2 regions of the Roseivirga sp. AWQ4_251 genome follow, and region 2 is predicted to be linked to the other one. Evidence: riboswitches for the same ligand, from Rfam matches in the RefSeq annotation. Region 2 holds a riboswitch; the other holds the start of a gene.
What was found. A riboswitch is a leader RNA that binds a small molecule or an ion and turns the genes downstream of it on or off. The one in region 2 is predicted to bind S-adenosylmethionine.
Positions count from the first base shown of each region.

Region 1: linked by a shared signal. The riboswitch ahead of ACXACJ_RS07300 (homocysteine S-methyltransferase family protein) and the one ahead of ACXACJ_RS14480 (homoserine O-acetyltransferase family protein) in region 2 are both predicted to bind S-adenosylmethionine.

Region 1 covers NZ_JBSWSW010000001.1:1,633,911-1,646,060, forward strand. The annotation lists gene gyrB (DNA topoisomerase (ATP-hydrolyzing) subunit B) at 1-1,339, shown strand, start outside; gene ppk1 (polyphosphate kinase 1) at 1,428-3,554, shown strand; gene ACXACJ_RS07280 (Ppx/GppA phosphatase family protein) at 3,555-4,460, opposite strand; gene ACXACJ_RS07285 (LVIVD repeat-containing protein) at 4,641-5,189, shown strand; gene ACXACJ_RS07290 (LVIVD repeat-containing protein) at 5,189-5,938, shown strand; gene ACXACJ_RS07295 (hypothetical protein) at 5,941-6,624, shown strand; SAM riboswitch class I at 6,703-6,807, shown strand; gene ACXACJ_RS07300 (homocysteine S-methyltransferase family protein) at 6,853-7,872, shown strand; gene ACXACJ_RS07305 (vitamin B12 dependent-methionine synthase activation domain-containing protein) at 7,924-11,070, shown strand; partial or broken gene metF (methylenetetrahydrofolate reductase [NAD(P)H]) at 11,106-12,059, shown strand; gene ACXACJ_RS07315 (LytR/AlgR family response regulator transcription factor) at 12,121-12,150, opposite strand, start outside.
Region 2 covers NZ_JBSWSW010000002.1:96,106-108,255, reverse strand. The annotation lists gene ACXACJ_RS14495 (glycoside hydrolase family 2 TIM barrel-domain containing protein) at 1-1,369, opposite strand, end outside; gene nqrF (NADH:ubiquinone reductase (Na(+)-transporting) subunit F) at 1,586-2,890, opposite strand; gene ACXACJ_RS14485 (homoserine dehydrogenase) at 3,021-4,295, opposite strand; gene ACXACJ_RS14480 (homoserine O-acetyltransferase family protein) at 4,295-5,347, opposite strand; SAM riboswitch class I at 5,513-5,637, opposite strand; gene ACXACJ_RS14475 (LysR substrate-binding domain-containing protein) at 5,794-6,690, shown strand; gene ACXACJ_RS14470 (threonine synthase) at 6,753-7,931, shown strand; gene ACXACJ_RS14465 (YeiH family protein) at 7,964-8,884, shown strand; gene ACXACJ_RS14460 (radical SAM protein) at 8,897-9,874, opposite strand; gene accD (acetyl-CoA carboxylase, carboxyltransferase subunit beta) at 10,003-10,848, opposite strand; gene ACXACJ_RS14450 (RecQ family ATP-dependent DNA helicase) at 11,074-12,150, shown strand, end outside.

The sequences.
Region 1 (12,150 bases), on a different contig from region 2:
CACTTTGGTTGATAAAAGAGAGCAAGGTGAAGACGGAGAATTCTTAGGAGAAGTATTCCATTCTGATGGTGGTTTAAAGGAATTTGTAAGCTTCTTGGATGAAACTCGAGAAAGTTTGATCGAGGAGCCTATTTACATAGAAAGTGAAAAGTCTGAAGTGCCAGTTCAAGTGGCCATGAGCTACAATTCTTCTTACTCTGAAAATGTGGTTTCTTATGTAAACAACATTAACACGATTGAAGGTGGAACTCACGTTTCTGGATTCAGAAGAGCTTTAACAAGAACTTTAAAGTCTTATGCCGACAAATCAGGTTTGTTGGATAAGGTTAAGGTTGATATCAACGGAGATGACTTTAGAGAAGGTCTAACAGCTGTTATTTCGGTTAAAGTGGCCGAGCCTCAATTTGAGGGACAAACCAAAACCAAATTAGGTAATGGAGATGTAATGGGAGCTGTAGAATCTGCGGTGAGCGAAACACTTCAGTATTACCTAGAAGAGCATCCAAAAGCTGCTAAATCTATTGTTCAAAAGGTGGTTTTGGCAGCGCAGGCGCGTCATGCGGCAAGAAAAGCGCGTGAAATGGTGCAGCGTAAAAACGTGCTTTCTGGAACGGGACTTCCTGGTAAATTGGCAGACTGTTCAGAGAAAGACCCTGCGGTTTGTGAACTGTATCTTGTGGAAGGGGATTCTGCAGGTGGTTCTGCAAAGCAAGGTCGTGATAGAAACTTCCAAGCGATTCTTCCCTTAAGAGGTAAAATTCTTAACGTAGAGAAAGCACAAGAGCATAAAATCTACGATAACGATGAAATCAAAAACATCATTACCGCTTTAGGTGTTTCTTTCGGTACGGAAGATGACGACAAAGCGCTTAATATGACTAAGCTTCGTTATCACAAAATTGTAATCATGACGGATGCCGATATTGACGGAAGCCACATCAGAACTTTGATTCTGACTTTCTTCTTCCGCTACATGCGTCCGCTTATCGATAACGGATATTTATATATCGCTCTTCCTCCTTTGTATTTGTTGAAGAAAGGAAAGGATCAGCGTTATTGCTGGGATGAACAGCAAAGAGCGATTCTAACCAAGGAAATGGTTGGTGATTCTGGAAAAGAAGATGCCGTAAACGTTCAGCGATACAAAGGTTTGGGTGAAATGAACCCTGAGCAGTTGTGGGAAACTACAATGGATCCTGAAACAAGAAGCATGAAGCGCGTAACTGTTGAATCTGCCGCTGAGGCCGATCACCTGTTCTCAATGCTTATGGGAGATGAAGTTGCTCCGCGAAGAGACTTTATTGAAAGGAATGCAAAATACGCTAAGGTTGATATTTAAAACCAGCTTAACATCATAGTAAAAAAGGGTTCCTATTTTAGCTGAACCCTTTTTTATTGGCCAAAAAATTTAAGGAGAGAAATTAGAAATGTCAGGACTATCGTCAAGAACAGCATCAAGAATTGAAAAAAGTGAACTGATTAGCCGCGACCTAAGCTGGCTAAAGTTTAACGATCGCGTTTTAGATCAGGCTAGACATTTAGATAGAACCATTTTGGAACGCCTTAAATTTCTGGCAATTACGGCTTCTAATCTCGATGAATTCTTTATGATCAGAGTCGGTAGCTTATACAACTATATCGACTATGGCAAAGAACGTTTCGACTACTCTGGACTTCGCGAAGTTGCCTTCAAAAACCTGCTTTTTGATGATTCTCAGAATTTTGTAAGCATGCAGAATGAGCTTTTCATTCAGAAGCTCGCTCCTCAGTTTTCTGCCGATGGTTTTACCATTGAAAAGGATTTGATCAATCTAAGACAAAGCGAGCGTGAAGAAATTAAGAAATACTTTAAGCGCATTATCTATCCCATGCTCACACCCATGGTTTTCGATAGTCTGCATACTTTTCCAATTCTGATGAATAAAAACCTGATTTTCGCTGTAGTTACGCGATTTCCAGGTGACACCAAACGAGCCAATCGCAAATACAGTTTTGTTCAAATTCCTCAAAATTTACCTCGCTTTTACGAAATCGATCGTGGCGATCAATTGGTGTTTATTCCGATTGAGGAAATCATCAGAGAGTATATTCAAAAACTGTTCAGGAACATTGAAATCATGTCCTGCGATTTATTTCGGGTTACCCGAAATGGTGATTTCACTCTAGAAGAAAGCGAGGATATTGAAACTGGTTTTATTGAAGAAATAAAGAAAAAGCTCAAAACCAGAAAAACAGGTAGGGTAGTAAGAATAGAAGCTCAACAAGGTGCCAACCGTTCCACTTTTAAAATGCTGAAGGATCGTTGGGAGATAGGAGAAGAGAATATCTTTTATGTGCCAAAAGAATCTCTGATCGATTATACTGGGTTGTGGCAAATCATCAACCACGAAGAGCTGAACCATCTGCTTCCTATTTCTAAAGCCCCAGTTAAACCGCTTTCTTATCCTGAAGACACTGAAGACATGAGCATCTTCGATATTCTGAAAGAAAGAGATGTTTTACTGCATCATCCTTATAACAGTATTGAGCCGCTGTTGGAATTGATCGAAAAATCGGCAGAAGACCCAAAAGTTTTGGCTATCAAACTGACGATTTACAGATTGGCCAAAAACAGTAGAATTACTGCTGCATTGTTAAAAGCTGCTGAAAATGGAAAGCATGTTTCCGTTCTTTTTGAAGTAAAGGCGAGATTCGATGAAGAAAATAACCTTCGCGAAGCTGATAAGCTGAGAAAAGCAGGTTGCTATGTGGTTTATGGCATTAGTAGTGTGAAGACGCACACAAAGTTACTGCTTATCGTGCGTAGAGAAAAAAGTGGTGTAACGCGCTACGTACATATGTCTAGCGGAAACTATAATGAGAGCACTGCACGATTGTATACCGATTTGGGTTTACTGAGCACCAATAAGGTTTATGCAGAAGATATTTCTGAGTTCTTTAATGTAATTACAGGCCATTCACTTCCCAATGAATACCAATACTTGATTACGGCTCCTGGTGACATGCGTCAGCAGTTGATCGATCTGATCAATGAAGAAAAGCAAAATGCTGAAAATGGCTTGAAAAGCGGTATTGTAATCAAAATCAACTCTCTTCAAGACAAAGAGATTATTGAAGAACTTTATAAAGCCTCGCAAGCTGGCGTGAAGATCAAATTGATTGTACGCGGTATCTGTTGCCTAAGGCCAGGAAGAAAAGGTTTAAGCAAGAATATTGAAGTTATATCCATTGTGGGTGAATATTTGGAGCATAGTCGCCTTTATTATTTCCACAATAATGGTGAGCCAAAAGTATACGGAGGTAGTGCGGATGTTATGGTTCGCAGCTTCGATAGAAGAATAGAATCGCTTTTCTTATTTCAAGATGACTTCTGTAAAAAGCAATGTATCAACTTGTTGGATTACGATTTAAAGGATAATGTGAACGCTTACAACATGAACGAAGATGGCTCATATAGCATTCGTGAAACGTTTGGAAATGAGCACTTTGATGTACATAGTAAGTTCTTCAAAGTAACTCGCGAAGAAGTTGAACAGGCTAAGCTTTTCGACTAATTAAAAGGCAGAGCTCTGACCAGCCACATGTTTTTCATAAAGCATGTGCATAATGCCGTCTTTAAGGCCAACATCAGGCACTTTTATTCTTCTGCATTTTGCGGCTTGCATTACATGAACATAAATGTGTGAAGCCGGAACAATTACATCCGCTCGATCTTCATTCAACTGAAGTTTATGGATTTTCTCTTCAAGTGAAAGCCCCGATAAATAAGCTTGTATATCAAGAACTTCTTTAAGGTTCAAAAGCCTATCATTCTTTCTTTTATGGGCCAGTTCATAGATTTTGTTGATGTTTCCGCCAGTGCCAATCGCGGTTAAGCCCGTAAATTTTTTATGCACATTTTTCTGAATCCATTCATCAATTTCGGAAAGTATGCTTGCCGATTCCATTTGTTCTATACTTCGAACCGAACCAATTTTGAAGGATTTAGAAGCTATTTTTTCTCCTTTAGAAATCAAATTCAACTCCGTACTTCCTCCGCCCACATCTATGTGAATAAAATTGTGTTCATCAAGCTTATTTAACACCACGCGGTTGATCAATTCCGCCTCTTGCTCTCCACTAATGATTCTGATTTTTAGATCGTGAAGTTGCTTGACTTTCTCCGCAAGTTTATGGCCGTTTTCTGCTTCGCGCATGGCCGAAGTGGCGCAAGCGTAATATGCGTCTACTTCGTATAAATCGATAAGAATTTTATAAGCATGCATGAGCCGCATGAACTTTTCTTCTTTCTCAGGACCTATTTTCTTGAATTTGAATACGTCTTGCCCCAAACGTAAGGGGAAACGCAGATACTCTATTTTTTTGAAAGTATGTTCTCCCTGATAAGTTAAAACGTGAGTTACCTGAAAGCGAATGGCATTTGAGCCAATGTCAATAGCGGCTAATTTAATACTGCTCATAAATCCCTGATAAATTACAAAGAATAGTGCTTTTAAGTTTTCTAAAGCCCAATAATTCTTTGCAACGAATTTTACAAATCAGGTGTCTGATAAGGTATTGGTAGAATTGTAACTTTAAATTAATGCAACGTTGTTGCGCTGTTATATTCTCCTAGTTATCTTTCATTTTTTATAAAACCAATGAAACATCAATCTATCCTATCATTCTTGTGCTTAGGAATGCTACTGAGCTTAAGTTCTTGCTGGACTTTTGGCGATAATGTAGATTTTCCTGAAGGAAATGTAGAGGGTTACAAACCCATTTATTCTACAACAACGGATCTCACTATTGAATGGCAATCACCCAAAGCCATAACCACTTCTGGAAAAATTTACACCTTGGGCGATTTGATTTTTCTAAACGATCGGTTTTTGGGCATTCATGTAATAGATAATTCTGATCCTACTAGTCCTACAAAATTGGGCTTTTTAAAAGTAGAAGGAGCCATTGATATGGCCATTAGAAATAAGGTGCTTTACATCAATCAGTATTCGGATCTGGTTTCTATAGATATTTCCAACATCGATAACATTCATGTGATTGATAGGGAAGAAGGCCTATTTGCTCAAAATGGTTACAACGCGCTTCCTCCTGAAAGAGGGGTATATTTTGAATGTGTAGATGATACCAAAGGCAAGGTAGTAGGTTGGGATTATACAGTTTTAGAAAGCCCTAAATGTTATTATTGATGAGAAAGCTATTGAGTTTATTTTTAATTCTCGCGTTAGTAGCATGCGCTTCAGACGGAGATGTAAATCCGATTGGTGTTGGTGGTGGAACAAGCCAAGGTGGTTCGCTTGCTTCATTTTTGATTGCAGGAGACAATCTTTATGTTTTAGCGAACGATAAGATTGTGACCTACAATATTTCAGATAAGACGAACATGAAATATACATCGTCCATACAATTGCCAAGCTTATTGGAAACCGTGTATTTGTATGAAAATTATCTCTTTTTAGGAAGCAACAACAGTGTTTATTTCTTGGATTTGAGCAATGGCGATACGCCAAAATATGTTTCTTCTTATGCTCATGTAACCGCATGCGATCCCGTTGTCGCTAGAAATAATATAGCGTATACAACGATTAGAAGCACAAATTGTAGAGGCATTGTTTCAGGGCAAAACTTACTGGAAGCCATTGATATTAGCGATTTAACAAATCCTAAATTGTTGAATTCTGCTGGTGTTGAAGAACCTTACGGTTTGGCCATCAACAATGATTTTCTATTTGTGTGCGAAAGTCGTGGAATTACTTCTTACAACATTTCAAACCCAACTCGACCTGTAATGATGAGCCATAGCCAAATCGGAAACGGGCTTCCTTATGATATCATCTTGAAGTCGGATTATATGATTGTGGTTACTTCTGACGGAATTTATAACGCCACTTACGATATTCAAGGTCAGCTTTCTGTAATTGGAGAGATAACCGAATAAGCATGAGGAATTTTTTTGTCATTCTCATTTTTTGCTTGATCAGCTTTTATCAGGCATCAGCGCAATTTTATAGAATCAAGGGGGAAAAACCGGAGAAGAATGAGCCTATTCATAAAATGGCGATTAAGGTTGTGCCCAGTCAGTTTTTTTCAAGGTTTTCTTCCTTTATGGGAGCTTTTGAACATCAAGTTGATTCGTTAACTACACTTCAACATAGTGTTGGAATCATTTTGAATGATCAAACCTATAATCAAGATAACTTCTTCGAAAACAAAAGAGGTGTAAAACTGGCTTCTCAGATCAGGTTTTATAAAAAGACCTGGGATCCTTATAACCGTTGGTTTTTGGCGGTAGAACCTTACTTAACCGCTGTTAACTATGATAGAACTCGAGTTTTTGAAGTCAGTTGCGGTTTTGCAGGTTGTTCTTATTACCAAGAATCCAAATTTTCTTTGAAAGAAAGCAGAAAAGGAGGAAGGTTAAGGGTCGGCTATATGGGTTATTTGACAACCAAACTTTCTTTAGAAGTGGATGTAGCTATGGCTTACGAAAGATGGACCATAACTCCAACTGGAATGCCTAAAGGAGTAATCACAAGTCAAGATGGATTCAGTTACAGAGATCAAGCCTTTGAATGGAGAACCAATGCTGATTTAGCTTTTCGACTTGCTTATTTCATTAAGTAAATTTTTCCTGGCCCTTTGAAGCATGCGAAATATTGAAGAATCAAGCGTGTATTTAGCTGAAATATCACTTTCTTTGCATACTTATCAAGAAAGATGGAGGGACTAGGCCCGATGAAATCTTAGCAACCTGTAAAAGCTGGTGCTAATTCCTAGCCCCAAAACCGTTTTGGGGGCAGATGAGTTCGAAACTCCTCCCACATTTCCTGATAAGTCTAAACGTTTTGCAATATGGCTGATATTAGGGAGATACTCAAAGAAAGAATTTTGGTTTTGGATGGTGCTATGGGTACCATGATTCAAAGACATACACTTACTGAAGATGATTTTCGTGGAGAGAGATTTAAGGATCATCCGCATCCTTTAAAAGGAAATAACGATCTTCTTTCCATCACACGTCCAGATATTATCAAGGAAATTCACAGGCTTTACTTGGAAGCTGGCGCTGATATTATTGAAACCAATACTTTCAGCGGCACTACGATTGCTCAAGCTGATTATCATCTGGAAGATGCTGTTTATGATATCAATTATGAATCGGCAAAAATTGCGCGTGAAGTTGCGGATGAAATCACGGCTAAAGAACCTCATAAACCTCGATTTGTAGCGGGTTCTATTGGGCCAACCAACAGAACGGCTTCTTTATCGCCCGATGTGAATGATCCTGGTTTCAGAGCGGTTACTTTCGATGATCTTGTGCAAGCCTATAAGGAGCAAGTGATTGCCTTAACGGATGGTGGTGCCGATGTTCTGTTGGTTGAAACTGTTTTTGATACACTCAATGCCAAAGCCGCTCTTTTTGCTATTGAAGAAGTTGCAGAAGAAAAGGGCAAAGAATGGCCTATCATGGTGTCGGGAACCATAACCGATGCGAGTGGAAGAACACTTTCAGGCCAAACCACTCAAGCCTTTTTGATTTCTGTTTCGCATATGCCTTTGCTTTCTATAGGTTTAAATTGTGCTTTAGGAGCTTCTCAACTCAGACCATATTTAGAAACTTTGTCCGATAAGGCTGATTTCTACACCAGTGCCCACCCAAATGCAGGTTTGCCTAATGAATTTGGTGAGTATGATCAAAGCCCAGAAGAAATGGCTGTTCAAATCGAAGATTTTCTTTCTAACAACTTTTTGAACATTGTGGGAGGTTGTTGCGGAACTTCTCCAGACCACATCAGGGCTATTGCTGAAGTGGCCGCTAAACATACTCCGCGTAAATTACCACAAACCGAGTTGATAGCAGACGAAGATTAATTCAAAGCTGATTTTTGATTAAAGCTTTGAAGCCAAAATTTGAAACAATTAATGAGTATAAAGAATAAAACAACCCTTCAACTTTCAGGTCTTGAACCGCTGATCGTAACCCCTGAATCCAATTTTGTGAATGTGGGAGAAAGAACCAATGTTACTGGTTCTAAACGTTTTGCACGGTTGATCAAGGAAGAAAAATACGATGAAGCCTTGGAAGTTGCTCGTGATCAGGTTGAAGGAGGTGCGCAGATTCTAGATGTCAATATGGATGAAGGAATGCTCGATGGCAAAGAAGCCATGGTGAAGTTCCTGAATCTTATTGCCGCGGAACCAGACATTGCCAGAATTCCCATCATGATTGACTTTTCAAAATGGGAAATTATTGAAGCAGGTTTGAAGTGCGTTCAGGGTAAAAGCGTTGTAAACTCAATTTCTTTAAAAGAAGGAGAGAAGGCATTTATAGACCACGCTAAAAAAGTTAAGCGTTATGGCGCAGCGGTAATCGTTATGGCTTTTGATGAAGCCGGTCAGGCCGATTCATATGAAAGAAGACTCGAGATTTGTGAACGCTCGTATCGTATTCTGATCGATGTGGTGAAATTCCCAAAAAACGATATCATTTTCGATCCCAATATTTTTCCCGTGGCCACGGGAATTGAAGAACATAACAACAATGCTCTGGATTTCTTTAGGGCTACAAAATGGATTAGAGAAAACCTTCCAGGTGCTCATGTCAGCGGAGGTGTGAGTAACGTTTCATTTTCCTTCAGAGGAAATAACCCGGTAAGAGAAGCTATGCATTCTGCTTTTCTTTTTCATGCCATACAAAATGGGATGGATATGGGAATTGTAAACCCAACTATGCTGGAGGTTTATGACGACATTCCTAAGGATTTATTGGAAAGAGTAGAGGATGTGCTTTTGAACAGAAGATCAGACGCTACTGAACGTTTACTCGATTTTGCCGAAACCGTAAAAGGCGATGGAAAGAAAATTGTAAAAGATGATGCTTGGCGTCAAGAATCTGTTGAGAAACGCTTAGAACACGCCCTAGTTAAAGGTATTGTTGAATTTATTGATGAAGATACAGAAGAAGCAAGGCAGAAATATATTCGTCCATTAAAGGTTATTGAAGGCCCTTTAATGGACGGTATGAACGTAGTTGGAGATTTGTTTGGCTCTGGCAAAATGTTCTTACCACAAGTAGTGAAAAGTGCAAGGGTAATGAAAAAGGCGGTTGCTTACTTGCTGCCTTATTTAGAGGAAGAGAAAAGAAGAGCAAAAAATAGCCCCAACCCGGCCTTCCCCAAAGGGGAAGGTGATACGCCTGCCTTTCAAACTGCCGACCCAGTAACGTATGCAAAGCTTAAAGAATTTGTAAAGGAACTCAGAACTAATGAGACTGAAGCCGAAAGGATTCTATGGGCAAATTTAAGAAATAAGCAACTCGGAGGTTATAAGTTCAGAAGACAACATATTGTTGGTCAATATATTGCCGATTTTATTTGCTTAGAACATAAGTTAATCATTGAAATTGACGGGTCGATTCATCAACTACCTGAAGTAAAAGAAAATGACTCTTTTAGGGAAGAATGGCTGACGTCTCAAGGATATCTGCTAATGAGGCTTTCAAACAGAGACATTGTTTCTGATTTAGAGCAGTCTTTGGTGAAAATTAGAACTAAGCTAGATAAAGTTGCTTCAGAAACATCTCCCACTTTGGGGGAGACCGAGAGGGGGCTCGATCAAACCCGAAAGGTACTTCTGGCTACTGTAAAAGGTGATGTTCACGATATTGGAAAGAACATCGTGGGAGTGGTTTTGGCTTGTAATAACTTCGAAATCATTGATATGGGAGTTATGGTGCCAGCTGAAAAAATACTGGAAAAAGCCATTGAAGAAAGGGTAGATGTAATCGGCCTAAGTGGACTTATTACTCCATCACTCGATGAAATGGTGCATGTAGCCAAAGAAATGGAAAGAAGAGGCATGAAAACTCCATTGATGATTGGTGGCGCTACAACTTCTCGAATTCATACTGCCGTAAAAGTCGATCCAGTGTATTCTGGCTCTGTAGTTCATGTTTTGGATGCTTCCAAAAGTGTTCCTGTGGCTGGTGAGCTTATTAGCCTAGAACGCAAATCAGAATACCATGCATCAGTTAAAACTGAATACGCAAAGCTGCGCGAAGACCATGCGAATCGCAAGCAGATCAAGAATTACATCTCTTATCAAAATGCCTTGCAGAATAAGCTCAAAGTTGACTGGGCAAATAAAGAATTTGTAAGGCCAACTCTCATCGGAAATCAAGTTTTCAAAGATTTCGATCTAAATGAAATCCGAAAATACATCGATTGGACACCTTTCTTCCAGACATGGATGCTGAAAGGGAAATATCCTAAAATCTTCGAAAACGAAGTAATCGGAACGGAGGCCAAAAAGCTTTTTGATGATGCACAGCAGATGCTCGATGAGGTAATAGCCAATGATTTGCTTTATGCGAATGCGGTTGTTGGTTTATATCCTGCGAACAGTGTAGGAGATGATATTGAGGTTTATACCGATGACAACCGTACTGAAATCAAAACGGTTTTCCACAGTTTAAGGCAACAAGGGAAAAAGGGCTCCGGGTTACCAAATCTTTCTTTGGCAGACTTTGTAGCTCCTAAAGAATCGGGCAAGGCGGACTATATTGGTGGTTTTGCTGTAACTGCGGGTATTGGTATCGAACCTTTGATCGAAAAGTATGAGAAGGATCATGACGACTATAATTCGATCATGATTAAAGCTGTAGCCGATAGGCTAGCCGAAGCTTTTGCCGAAGCTATGCATGCTAAGGTAAGAAGGGAACTTTGGGGGTACGCTAAAGATGAAAACCTCGATAATGAAGCTTTGATTAAAGAGGATTATCAGGGAATTCGTCCTGCACCTGGTTATCCTGCTTGTCCTGATCATACCGAAAAGAAACTTCTTTTTGATTTGCTGGAAGCCGAAAAGCATACAGGTATCAGCTTAACAGAATCCTATGCCATGTACCCAGCTTCTTCTGTTTCTGGTTTCTATTTTATGCATGAAGAAGCTAAATATTTTGGCTTGGGTAAAATAGAAAAAGATCAGGTAGAAGACTATGCCAAACGAAAGGGCATGTCAGTTGAAGAAGCAGAAAAATGGTTGGCTCCAAACCTTTCTTACGGAGTTTAACCCATAATTTTTAAATAATTACTGATTGCGAAACAATGAAAGTAAGCCAACATATAAAGCGCGCTAAGGGTAAAACCTTGTTTAGTTTTGAAATTCTTCCACCAAGAAAAGGAGAAAACGTAAATGGCATTTTTGAAGCCATTGATCCGTTGATGGAGTTCAATCCTCCTTTTATCGATGTTACCTATCATAGGGAAGAATACATTTATAAAAAGCGTGAAAATGGCCTTTTAGAAAAAGTAACCACCAGAAAGCGCCCTGGTACGGTTGGGATTTGTGCGGCTATAATGAACAAATATGGTGTCGATGCGGTGCCTCATATTATTTGCGGTGGCTTTAGCAAGGAAGAAACCGAAAACGCACTGATCGATCTGGACTTTTTAGGAATAGATAATGTATTGGTGCTAAGAGGCGATGCAATTAAGTCTGAAGGTAGATTTGTTCCAGATCCGAACGGGCACGCTTATGCTACTGACTTGATGCAACAGGTGTTGGATTTGAACAAGGGTAAATACCAACACGAAGAAGTTGAAATGGCCAAAACTAACTTTTCTATTGGAGTAGCGGGCTATCCTGAAAAGCACTTTGAAGCTCCTAACATGAAAAGCGACATGAAATATCTGAAGCAAAAGATTGACATGGGCGCAGAATACGTAGTGACTTAAATGTTTTTTGACAATCAAAAGTATTTCGAGTTTGTGGAAAGTTGTAGAGAAAACGGAATCAATGTGCCGATTATTCCAGGCCTTAAACCTATAACTACATTGAACCATGTCAATATTCTTCCGAGCGTATTTCATGTGGATTTACCTGAAGATTTGGTAGATGAACTTGACAAATGCACAACCAATCAGCAAGTAAAAGAAGTTGGTATTGAATGGTGTATTCAGCAATCAAAAGAATTGATGGCCGCCAATGTGCCTTGTTTGCACTATTATACCATGAGCCGCTCTCAAGTCATAAGAAGAATTGCTGAAAACCTTTTCTAATCTTGAATCAAGCTTAACAGAAGCCCTTCAAATATCACATGGCTGATTTTTGAAGGGCTTTTTATTTGGCCTGAAATGCCTTATCGAAGTC
Region 2 (12,150 bases):
CAGCAATATTATCATTGCCAGTAGTGACAGGTCGGGTTGGGTCTAGTTTGTGGAAAGTTTCGATTAAGGGTTGAAGAATTTCATGACCATTTTCCATCTTCTGTTCTCCAATTTCATTGCCAGCACTCCAAAGCACTATAGAAGGATGGTTTCTGTCGCGAAGAATAAAGCTAGTCAAATCATGCTGCGACCATTCTTTGAAATACTTGTTATAGCCAAACTCCACTTTACCTGCAGTCCATTCGTCAAAGGCTTCATCCTGAACCAGAAATCCCATTTGGTCGCATAAGTCCAAAAACTCTGGAGCCATGGGGTTGTGCGAGGTTCGAATAGCGTTTACCCCCATTTCCTTCAATACTTTTAATCTGCGCTCCCAAACGCCAATAGGTACAGCAGCTCCTACACTACCTCCATCATGATGAAGGCAAACGCCATTCATTTTTACCTGCTCACCATTTAATAAAAAGCCTTTGTTTACATCATATTCGATATGTCTTATCCCGAAAGGAGTTTCAGAACTGTCTATTAATTTGCCATTTTCCAATATTTCTGTAACAAGCGTATATAAGTAGGGATTTTCTATCGACCAAAGCGTAGGAGTGGTTACCCCCAGCCTTTGTGATGCTTCAGTGCCTTCGTTTGAAATATTTGTAAGTTGCGTTTCTGCCTCGGCAACTTTTTTCCCCGCAGCATCAAGAATTACAGATTTTAATATGATGTTTTTAGAAACCTGGCTTTGGTTTTCCACTTGTGTTTTAACCGAAACCACTGCCGAAAGCGGGTCCACATAAGGAGTGGTGATATAAGTTCCCCATTGAGCGACATGTATGGGAGCAGCAAAGTTCAGCCAGACATGGCGGTAAATGCCAGAGCCTGAATACCACCTAGAATTTGGTTGTTTGGAGTTGTCTACTCTTACGGAAATGGAGTTTTCTCCAGCTTTAATATAAGGCGTTAAATCGTAGTGAAAACTCATGTAGCCACTGGGGTAGTGCCCTAAATGATGACCATTGATCCAAACATCGCTGTTTTGGTAAATTCCTTCAAATTCGATCCAAATGCTTCTCCCAATTTGTGACTTCGGAATGTCAAAACGTTTCCTATACCAGCCAATCCCTGTGGGTAAATATCCTCCTCGGCCTGTTGTAGGAGCATCTTCAACAAAACCATTTTCAATACTCCAGTCGTGAGGTAAATCCAAAGTTCTCCATTGGCTGTCATCAAATTCAGGATTTTGAGCTTCAGCAACATCCGATTGTAAAAAGCGCCAGTCAAAATCCATAAGCAAATGCTGGCGACCTGTGGAAGTGTTTTTTTGAGCGAAGGCAACATTGCTCAATAGCAGTAGAGATAGAATCAGTTTTTTCATAGTGGCTTATTATATAAAACGTAAAAAATACGTTTATTAAAAATAAACCTTCTGTTTAAAACTTCAAACGTTTGCAGGTATTAGTTGATAGCTGGCAATATGATGTTGTTTTTGGTTAAAATGTTGAAAAAGAATGCTTTGTGATTAAGCTTAATGAGAATGTCATATAATAAAAAAGCCCCATAAAGGGGCTTTAATAAATTATTTAGATGGTGATTATCCTCCGAAATCGTCAAAAGAAACGTTTTCTGGTGGCACACCCCAGTCGTCACACATTTTAATTACTGCGGCATTCATCATTGGAGGGCCACAGAAATAGAATTCAATGTCTTCAGGAGAATCATGCTTGCTCAAGTACTGATCGATTACAGCTTGGTGAACAAATCCTAAGAAACCGTCTCCATCTTTATCATTTACATCTTTCTTCACTTTCCAGTTATCTTCTGGCAATGGCTCAGAAAGAACAAGGTGGAATTGGAAGTTAGGGAACTCTCTCTCGATTTTTTTGAAATCTTCTAAATAGAAAAGCTCTCTTTTAGATCTACCACCGTACCAGTAAGATACTTTTCTTCCAGTTTTTAAAGTATGGAAAAGGTGGAAAAGGTGAGATCTCATAGGCGCCATTCCTGCACCACCACCAATATAAAGCATTTCTGCGTCTGTTGGCTTGATGAAGAATTCACCGTAAGGTCCTGAAATAACTACTTTGTCGCCAGGTTTTCTTGTGAACACATAAGAAGAACAAATACCTGGGTTTACGTCCATCCATTTGTTGTTTGCTCTGTCCCAAGGTGGGGTAGCAATACGGATGTTCAACATAATGATGTTTCCTTCTGCTGGGTGGTTAGCCATTGAATAGGCTCTGAAGATTTCTTCATCGTTCACCATTTTCAAATCCCATAGGTTGAACTTGTCCCAGTCACCTTTGAATTTGTCTGGCCCAGCTGGATCTTCTGGATGTGGCTCAATGTTGATTGTTTTGAAGTCACAAACTACTGCTGGAACATCTACCTGAATGTAACCTCCTGCTTCAAATTCTAAGTGTTCGCCTTCTGGCAATTTCACTACGAATTCTTTGATGAAAGAAGCCACGTTGTAGTTAGAAACCACTTCGCATTCCCATTTCTTAATTCCGAAGATTTCTTCAGGAATTTCGATGCGCATGTCGTTTTTAACTTTTACTTGGCAAGAAAGACGAACGCCTTCTTTTTGTTCGGCACGGCTTAGGTGACCAACCTCTGTAGGTAGTACATCCCCTCCTCCTTCTTTTACGGTACATTTACACATGGCACAAGTACCACCACCACCACAAGCTGATGGCAAGAACACTTTCTGGTTCGATAGAGTCGAAAGAAGTGTGCTTCCTGCTGCGGTTACAATTGGGTTTTTCTCATCACCGTTCACGATGATTTTTACATCGCCAGACTGAACTAGTTTTGATTGTGCATAAAGAAGAATAAGCACAAGCAACAGAATTACAGCCGAGAATGCGACTACTGAAGTGATAATAACTGAAGACATTAATAATCTCTTTTAAATCAACAATTTGAAAGGCCTTAAATCGGCCTTTACTAAGGGCTACAAATATATTGACTAAAGATTAAAATGGAGAAGGTTTCCATAAAAAAACAGAGCTTTTGAATAGCCGTTTTTAAACGCTGATTTTCTCCCTTAATTTTTGGCCTTTTCTTAATTCTTGAATTTCGTTTTCAAGTGCTTTAATATCCAGTTCCTCAGCGAGTTCGCTTTCGTTGTTGAATTGAACTACACTGATTTTTGAATTGTAAATCCACTTTGAGCTTAAGAGTTTGGATAATTTTATTTTACCGATCACATAACTATGGTCAAAACAGAAGTACTTTTCTGACACTACTTCGAACTCGTTCAAGTCGATATCTTCTGGTTTTTCAAAGCTGGCATAAACAGTAACTGTTTTGTCGCTAGTGAAATTTACTTGGCCTTGGTTGTAGTGCTTTTTGTATTCGTATTTGTAATCGTAGCTAAGGGCAGAAATATCAGAAAGCACTGCTGCGCCTGTTGGTAAACTTCCTGCTCCTTTTCCTATGAAAAGTTGGTCGTCACAGAATTCTCCATTCAAGGTTACCGCGTTAAACTCATTGTTGATATTACGCAAATTGTGGTCTTCCTTAATGAATTGCGGGATTACACAGGCAAAAACCTCATTTCCTTTTCTTACAGCCTGAGCGATCAGCTTAATTCTATAGCCATGTTTTCTGGCGAATTCTAAATCGCTTGGCTTCAGGTGATCGATGCCGAGATTCGTTATTTTTTCTGGAGAAACATTAATGCCGAAAGCGTGTGTCAGTAAGATGCTCAACTTAAATTTTGGGTCGAAGCCTTTAACATCTAGTGTAGGATCACTTTCTGCAAAACCTTTTTCTTTGGCTTGTTCCAAAGCTTGATTATAATCCAGCCTTTCTTCGAAAATTTTAGTGAGAATGTAGTTTGTCGAACCATTGAAAATCCCTTTGATTTCGTTTAAAGGCTCATGCCCAAAATACTCTTCCAAAGTTCTAATGATTGGAATACTGCCGCAAACCGCTCCTTCGTACAATACTGCTTTGCCAGTTTTTTCCTGTAGGTCGATTAGGTATTCCAGATTTTCAGCCACCATTTTTTTGTTAGCAGTAACTACGGATTTTCCGTTTTTCAAAGCTGTAGTCACGATTTCAAGGGCAGCTTCAGCATTGTCGATTAGTTCTACCACTACATCAATGCTGCTGTCGTTAAGAATAACATCTTTATCATAAGTGAAAACACCTTCAGGAAGACTGCGCTTTTTGTTTCGGTCTTTCACGCAAATCTTTACGATTTCGCCTGAAAAGTTTTTCGAATTATTGATGGTTTGATAAAGGCCTTGCCCAACACAACCGAAGCCGAAAAGGCCAATTTTAATCGCTTTCATTATATAAGGAATGTTTTAAGTGCTTGAGTGATTTTTTGAGTTTCAATTAAGAATCCATCGTGTCCGTAGTCGGAGTTGATGATTTCCAGTTTGGCGTTTGGAAGGTGATCTGCCAAATATTTTTGGTCTTCAACAGGAAATAATAAGTCGCCTTCTATGCCCATTACTAAGGTTTTGGCTTTGATTTGCTGAAGGGCTTCCGCTCCACCTTTGCGATTTCTGCCCACATTATGGCTGTCCATAGCTTTTCCAAGAACATAATAACTGCGTGCATCAAAGCGATTGCTCAGCTTTAAGCCCTGGTACCTCTGGTAGCTTTCCGCTCTATAATCATCCAACGAATCGTCATCATCTTGCTGTGTTTGGTTGAATGCCGTAGGTGTTCTGTAAGAAAGCAAAGCCATGGCTCTGGCGGCCTCCATACCTTTTTTTCCTCCATTTACAGATTTTGAATAGAAAGAAGGATCCGCTTCCAAGGCCATGCGCTGGGCCGCTCGAATGGCTTTGCCCCAAGGGGAACTTTGTGCAGCCGTAGCAATTACAAATAACTTGTCGAAAACATCTTCTTGAATAGCCCATTCAATGATTTGCTGGCCGCCCATTGAACCGCCTATGCCTAAGGCAATTCGATCAATTTCTAAATGTTCTTTTAGCAACTGATGCGCTTTTACCATATCGCGAATAGTAAGGTTTGGGAATTCTGCTCCATAGCGATATCCTGTTTCTGGATTGAAATCCCTTGGTCCTGTGCTGCCGTAGCAAGAGCCTAAAATGTTTGCACAAACAATGAAATGTTCTTTCGGATTGAAAAGGTCGTTTTCGCCAATTAAACCAGGCCACCATTGTTGAGGGTGGGCATTGGCAGTTAAGGCATGGCAAACCCAAATTACATTGTCTTTTGCTTCGTTTAGCTTACCGTAAGTCTGGTAAGCAATTCTGATTTCCGGCAAGTAACCACCGCTTTCAAGCTGAAAAACTTGATCAGAATAATAATATTGAAGGTTTTCAGATGCAGGCGTAGTGCTGTATATAGGCGAAAATGTTGAATTCATTTTTCGGAAATTATACTTGAGAAAAGGGAATAGGGGATTTGCGAAAGAGCTTAAAGGCCAATTCGAACAATAGCAAATACAAATGGATTTGACTGATTGATTTGTGAGGTTGAAACCTCAACAGGGCATGAGCCCGAAGCGCTTATTGAATTGATCATTACTTTCAATTTATATTCACCCGAATGTCACTTGACATCCATTTGGGTTCAGGAATTAGCACCTTTTCCGTATGTGTCGGAGTGGTTGCTAGCGCTTCATAGAGCCTGTCTCTCCACGCTTCTTTATAAATCGCTTCCCGATTTCGGCTGACACCGTTCAGGAATACTCGACTTGTGACTGCAAACGTACAAGCCCTTTTCTGGATTTCAAAATGGAAGATTGAAAATTATTGGTCTCAGTAACTGTGAAACTATTAAGCATTTTGACTAATACACTAACTTGCCTGCATGTTATCCATTTCTCACGAAGTTTTTTATGAAGTGGCTTGCCATTTAAGCTTTTCAAAGGCGGCCGAAGTTCTTTGCATTTCGCAGCCTGCTGTAAGTAAGCAGATTAAAAAGCTCGAAGGTGAATTGGGAGTGTCTCTTTTTCAAAGGAAGGGGAGCGTTATTTCTTTGACGCCTCAAGGCGAGAAAATGCTCAATTACTTGCGCGAAGCCAAACACATTCAGAAGCGGATGGAGTCAGATATCGACATTGTTAAAAGTCAATTGACGGCAAAAGGCGACCTCAAAATTGGAGCGAGTACTACGCTTTCGCTTTATGTTTTGCCCAAAGTGCTTTCTTCCTTCCGGAAGAAATGGCCTATGATCAAGATCACACTGGTAAATCGTAATACCGAGAATGTATTGAAAGCGCTAGCCAGCGAAGAAATTGACTTGGCTGTGGTAGAAGATAAATTTGAAGCCAACGGCTTGCATTACGATTTCTTTATGGATGACAGAATTATTCCTGTTTCTTCCAGTCACAGCCCTTATGTGGGCAGAGAAGTGCCGATAGAAGAATTAAGGGAAATTCCTTTGGCGATGCGTGAAGTTGGCTCTGGAACGCTTTCGGCACTTTCCCGAGAAATAGCAAAACGAAACCTTAGATCGGCCGATTTGAACATTATTGCGCGCTTGGGAGGAACAGAAGTACTAAAGAACTTTTTGATTGAAGATTCAGCAATTGGCTTTCTTTCGCCTTTGGCTATTAAAAGAGAATTGGCTTTAGGCTTACTAAAGGAAGTAAATATCCCTGATTTGAACATAGAAAGAACCTTCAATTTCGTGACCAGAACAGGAGAAACTCTACCTGATACCGTGCGCGCTTTTGTGAAAGAAGCTCGATTATTGTATAACTAAAGGTTATATTTGGTTACTCTTATTCATTTGTTTGGTTATGAAGTGCGCAGCAAATTTGTGTCATGAACTTCACCGAAACAATTACTTCTCATGCCACTCATTTAGAGTGCTCCAATTGCAAGAAACAATACAGTCTTCATCAGCTTCAAACTTTTGCGACTTGCTGCAATAAGCCTTTGGTGGTTCAGTACGGTAAACCCGATTCGTTTTCTCCTACTGATTTGTCAGGGAGGCCATCTAGCATGTGGCGCTACAGGGAAATGTTGCCGGTTTTTGATCCAGAAAATATTGTTTCTCTAGGCGAAGGCTTCACCCCAATTTTGACACTTAACAAACTCGCTTCAAAACTAGGATTGAACAGTTTGCAGATGAAAGATGAATCGTTAAACCCGACAGGTTCATTCAAAGCAAGAGGTTTGAGCATGGCCATTTCGAAGGCGAAAGAATTGGGTGTTGAACGTTGCGTTGTTCCAACGGCTGGCAATGCGGGCGGAGCAATGAGCGCTTATTGTGCATCGGCTGGTATAAAAGCAACGGTGATTATGCCGAGTTACACGCCAAAAATATTTCAGCAAGAATGTGAGTATTATGGAACCGAACTCATTTTGGTGGATGGTTTAATCAATCAATGCGGAGCACTTTCTGTACAAATTGAAAAGGAGCAAGGCGCTTTTAATATCTCTACGCTTAAAGAACCTTATCGATTGGAAGGTAAAAAAACGATGGGATATGAAATTGCCGAGCAGCTTGATTGGCAATTGCCCGATGTAATTCTTTACCCTACTGGTGGAGGAACCGGCCTTTTAGGGATTTGGAAAGCTTTCCATGAAATGATCGAGCTCGGCTGGTTGAGCCCAACAGTTAAATTACCGAGAATGATTGTGGTTCAGGCTGAAAATTGTTCTCCGGTAGTGGATTCATTACAAGGAATTCAGAAGGAACTTTCGGAATATAAAGGCTCTATAGCCAATGGTTTGGCAGTTCCCGTGGCTTTTGGGCAGGATATGATTCATCGAGTTGTCAAAGAATCAAAGGGCACTTCTGTTAGGGTTTCAGAACAAGCCATGATGGAAGGAGTGAAAGAAATTGCGAAGCAAGAAGGTGTGTTGGTAGCGCCTGAGGGTGCTGCATTGTGGAAGGCCTTAGAGCAATTGGTTGCAGATGAAATCGTGTCACCATCTGAAAAAATATTGATGATCAATACGGGAAGCGGGTATAAATATTTGGAAAACCTGATTTAGAAGGAGTCTCTTCATTCAATAAATAATTTGTTATGCAGACGTTTAAAAAATGCCTATTTATAGGCCTGGCAGCGTATTGCCTTTTCTTTGCTGTCAATGTTCCCTTGGCATTGCTTATGGGCTTTGGGTTTCGGAATCTCATCGGTGATCATGGTTTTACTCAAGTGGCTAAATGGAACAAATATTTGCTGCAGATCGCAGTAGTTACTTTGGCTTTTGGTATCGATGTGAATACAGCCATTTCAGCAGGTTCTGAAGGGTTTTCCATTACTGCGCTTTCTGTCTTTGCGGTGTTGGGCTTAGGTTTTGTGATTACGCGTTGGTTTCATTTGGAAAAGAAACTCAGTTTACTGATTTCTTCGGGAACCGCCATTTGTGGAGGTAGCGCTATCGCTTCAATGGCACCAATTGTCAATGCTTCCGACCGTCAAATCTCTTCAGCTTTAGCGGTGGTTTTTCTGTTGAATGCGCTCGCAGTTTTCATTTTTCCTGAACTGGGGACATTGCTACATATGAGCCAACATCAGTTTGGTTTATGGTGTGCAGTTGCCATACACGATACTAGCTCTGTAGTTGGTGCAGCAGCTCAATTTGGGCAAGAAGCATTGGAACTGGCTACTGTGGCAAAGTTGGTTCGCATGCTTTGGATTTTGCCCCTAATGCTTGTTTTGGTGGTTTTTGGTAAGGAAAGAAAGAAAATTAGTTTCCCCTGGTTCGTGCTGATTTTCTGCCTCGTACTATTTGCGTCAACTTGGTTTTCAATTCCCGCTGAAATTTCTAAAGGCATTTTCAGGTGGTCTAAACCTTTGATGGCTCTAGTTCTTTTCCTGATGGGGAGTTCATTAACCTTTTCCGAGTTTAAGAAAGTTGGGCATAAGCCATTGGTTTTTGGCGTTGTACTCTGGGTTTTTATTGGCGTGAGTTCCGCTTGTGCAATTTTAGCCTTCTATTGAAAGAAATGAGATTTAGAAAAGCTGTTTCCAAGTACCTTTTATGCGGTTATACTTCAATGTGCTCGGAAGCGCTTTCCACCAATATTTATTCATTTCAACTGCAAAACTAGGCTGCATATAACAATTGATTGTGCAGCCTTCGCATTCGGGATGTTTGCCTTCAAGTGCAACCAGTTTTTGCACCTTTTCTGACGTATAAATCTCATGCAGATTGTCTTGAATGGGGATAGATTCCAAACCTAGATGGTAGCAAGGCAACACGAGTTCGTTTTGGGGAGAAATAACAATGGTTGAAGAACTGGCCTTGCAAACAGGTTTTTGAATGTGGTTTCCGCCATCTTTTCTCAAAGCAAGAAAGCCTTCGTTCAAATAGACTCCTTTCTGTTTTGCCCAGAAATGTAAAGTGTTTAAAGTTTCGGAAGAAAGCTTTTCGCCAGAGGTAACATTATTATATTCAAAAACCGGATTGAGAATTAAAACCAAACCATTAAGCTGAGATATTTGCTGGTAAACCTTTTCAATTTCCTCGACATTTTCTTCGAAGACTGTCATCAAAATATCCGGTCTTTCTCCTAGGTTTTTGGCTACCTGAATTGATTGCATTACTGCATCGAAACAAGCCACACCCCGTGCTGAATCATGCTTTTCGGCAGAGGCATAATCCAGAGAAAAATGAAGCATATCCACCAATCCTCTTAAAGATTCAGCCCTTTTGGGGTAAAGAAGACCGTTTGTGGTTACCGTTGTGATAAACCCCATGGATTTCGCAAGAGCGAGAATTTTGTCTAATTCTCTGTGCAGTAATGGTTCGCCACCTGTAAAATCAATAACCTTAACGCCAAGTTTTTTAAGGTCTCGAAAGTTTTGTTCGGCTTGATCAAGGGTTACATAAGGCGAGGGCTTTTCCCAAATGTCGCAAAAGCTGCAAGTGGCATTGCACCTGTAGGTGACATAATAATTGCATAGAATGGGGTGGAAAATCAGCCGCATGGGCTAAAGATAGCTAACTCTTAGAGATCGCTTGATGGATCATTTCAAGCTTTTCTCTGTTTTGGAAATAAGTTTAGCAAAAATAAAGGCCGTCTTAAATTTTAAGACGGCCTCAAATATTTTACGATTTAGCCTTGTTCAAGCATATGTAGCAATGTGGTCAGCTGCTTTTTCAAGTCTCTTCTGTCCACAATAAAATCTAGGAAGCCATGATCCAGAACAAATTCTGCACTTTGAAAACCTTTTGGTAAGTCTTTTCCTACGGTGTCTCTGATTACACGAGGGCCGGCAAAACCAATCAAAGCGCCTGGCTCTGAAATATTGAAATCACCTAACATAGCATAAGATGCCGTAACACCACCTGTAGTTGGGTCGGTTAAAAGCGAAACGTAAGGGATTTTAGCTTCGGCTAAGAGCGCCAATTTTGCTGAAGTTTTGGCCATTTGCATCAGAGAATAACCCGCTTCCATCATTCTGGCTCCACCTGATTTCGAAATCATCAAAAATGGAGTTTTGGTTTCAAGTGCGTAGTCAATCGCTCTAGCAATTTTTTCACCCACAACAGATCCCATAGAACCACCAATGAAAGCGAAATCCATACAGCAAACTACCAAATCAAGACCATTCATTTTGCCATAAGCAGAACGAGCAGCATCTTTCAGCTGGGTCTTTTCTTGAGTAGCAGCAATTCTCTTTGGATAAGGCTTGCTATCAGAAAATTTCAATGGATCACCAGACGACATATTCTCGTCTAACTCAGTGAATTTATTTTTATCGAAAAGAATTTCGAAATATTCTTTAGAACCGATCCGTACGTGAAAACCATCTTCTGGGCTCACATACGCATTATTTTTAAGCTCTCTGGTGTGAACAATTTTACCTGTTGGGGTCTTAAACCATAAACCGTCAGGTGCATCTTTTTTTTGTTCCGTTGGGGTTGTAATCCCCTTTACCTTTCTCTCAAACCAAGACATATGTTCGTTTTAAGCTTGAATTTTTACATGAAACAGGAGGCAAAAATAGGCTAAAACTTCTTAGCCCCCAATATTAATTGCAGGAATAAACCTTGAGTTCAAAAAACTCAAAATCTAAACAAGTAAACACAATGGTCGATGCGCGGTTAATGTAATTCCTTAAACTCAAATTCCGCTCAGTTAGTTTTCGCCAATCCATTCAATTAATCTTTATCTTCACCCAAAATGACCGAACCGCTTCACATACTGAAGAAATATTGGGGCTATAATGCGTTTAGGCCTTTGCAAGAAGATATTATTAAAGCTTCGCTGGAAGGTTTTGATGTATTGGCCTTGTTGCCTACTGGCGGTGGAAAGTCCATTTGTTTTCAGGTTCCAGCTTTGGTAAAAGAAGGTTTGTGCGTAGTGGTTTCTCCTTTGATCGCTTTGATGAAAGATCAGGTGTATCAATTGAAGAAAAGGGGAATTTCTGCCGAAGCGCTTCATGCAGGTATGTCGAAACGGGAAATTGACATTGCCTTAGACAACTGCGTGAATTCGGAGGTCAAGTTTCTATACCTTTCTCCTGAAAGGTTGAAAACGGAGATTTTTATTGAACGCATAAAAATCGTTCACAACACAAGAAGGGTAAACCTGATTGCGGTGGATGAAGCCCATTGTATTTCTCAATGGGGTTACGATTTTCGGCCTGCTTATTTGGATATAGCGAATGTGCGCGAAATTCTTCCCGATGTTCCTGTAATGGCACTTACGGCCACCGCAACGCTTAAGGTAAAAGAAGATATTCAGGAGAAGCTAAAATTTGGAAATAGAAAGGTGTTCACCAAAAGCTTTGCCCGCGATAATCTTTCTTATTCTGTACGTTTTGAAGAGCATAAGGAACGGAAGCTTTTAGAAATCCTGAATAGAATTCAAGGGTCGGCTGTTGTGTATGTAAATACCAGAAGGCATGCGAAAGAAGTTGCTCATATGCTTCAAAAGCAGCACATTCAGGCAGATTTCTACCACGCAGGCCTTAGCCATGAAGAACGAAATCAGAAGCAAGAAAACTGGATTCATAGCCGTACACGGGTGATTGTTTCTACCAATGCCTTCGGAATGGGAATCGATAAACCTGACGTTCGGGTGGTAATTCACATGGATTTGCCAGGCAATCTTGAAGCTTATTATCAGGAAGCTGGAAGAGCGGGCAGGGACGAGAAAAAAGCTTTTGGCGTTATCATTTGTCACCAACGAGATATCGAAGAATTGCGCGAACGGACTAAGCAGTCTTTGCCAGAAATAAAGCTTGTTCGAGAGGTT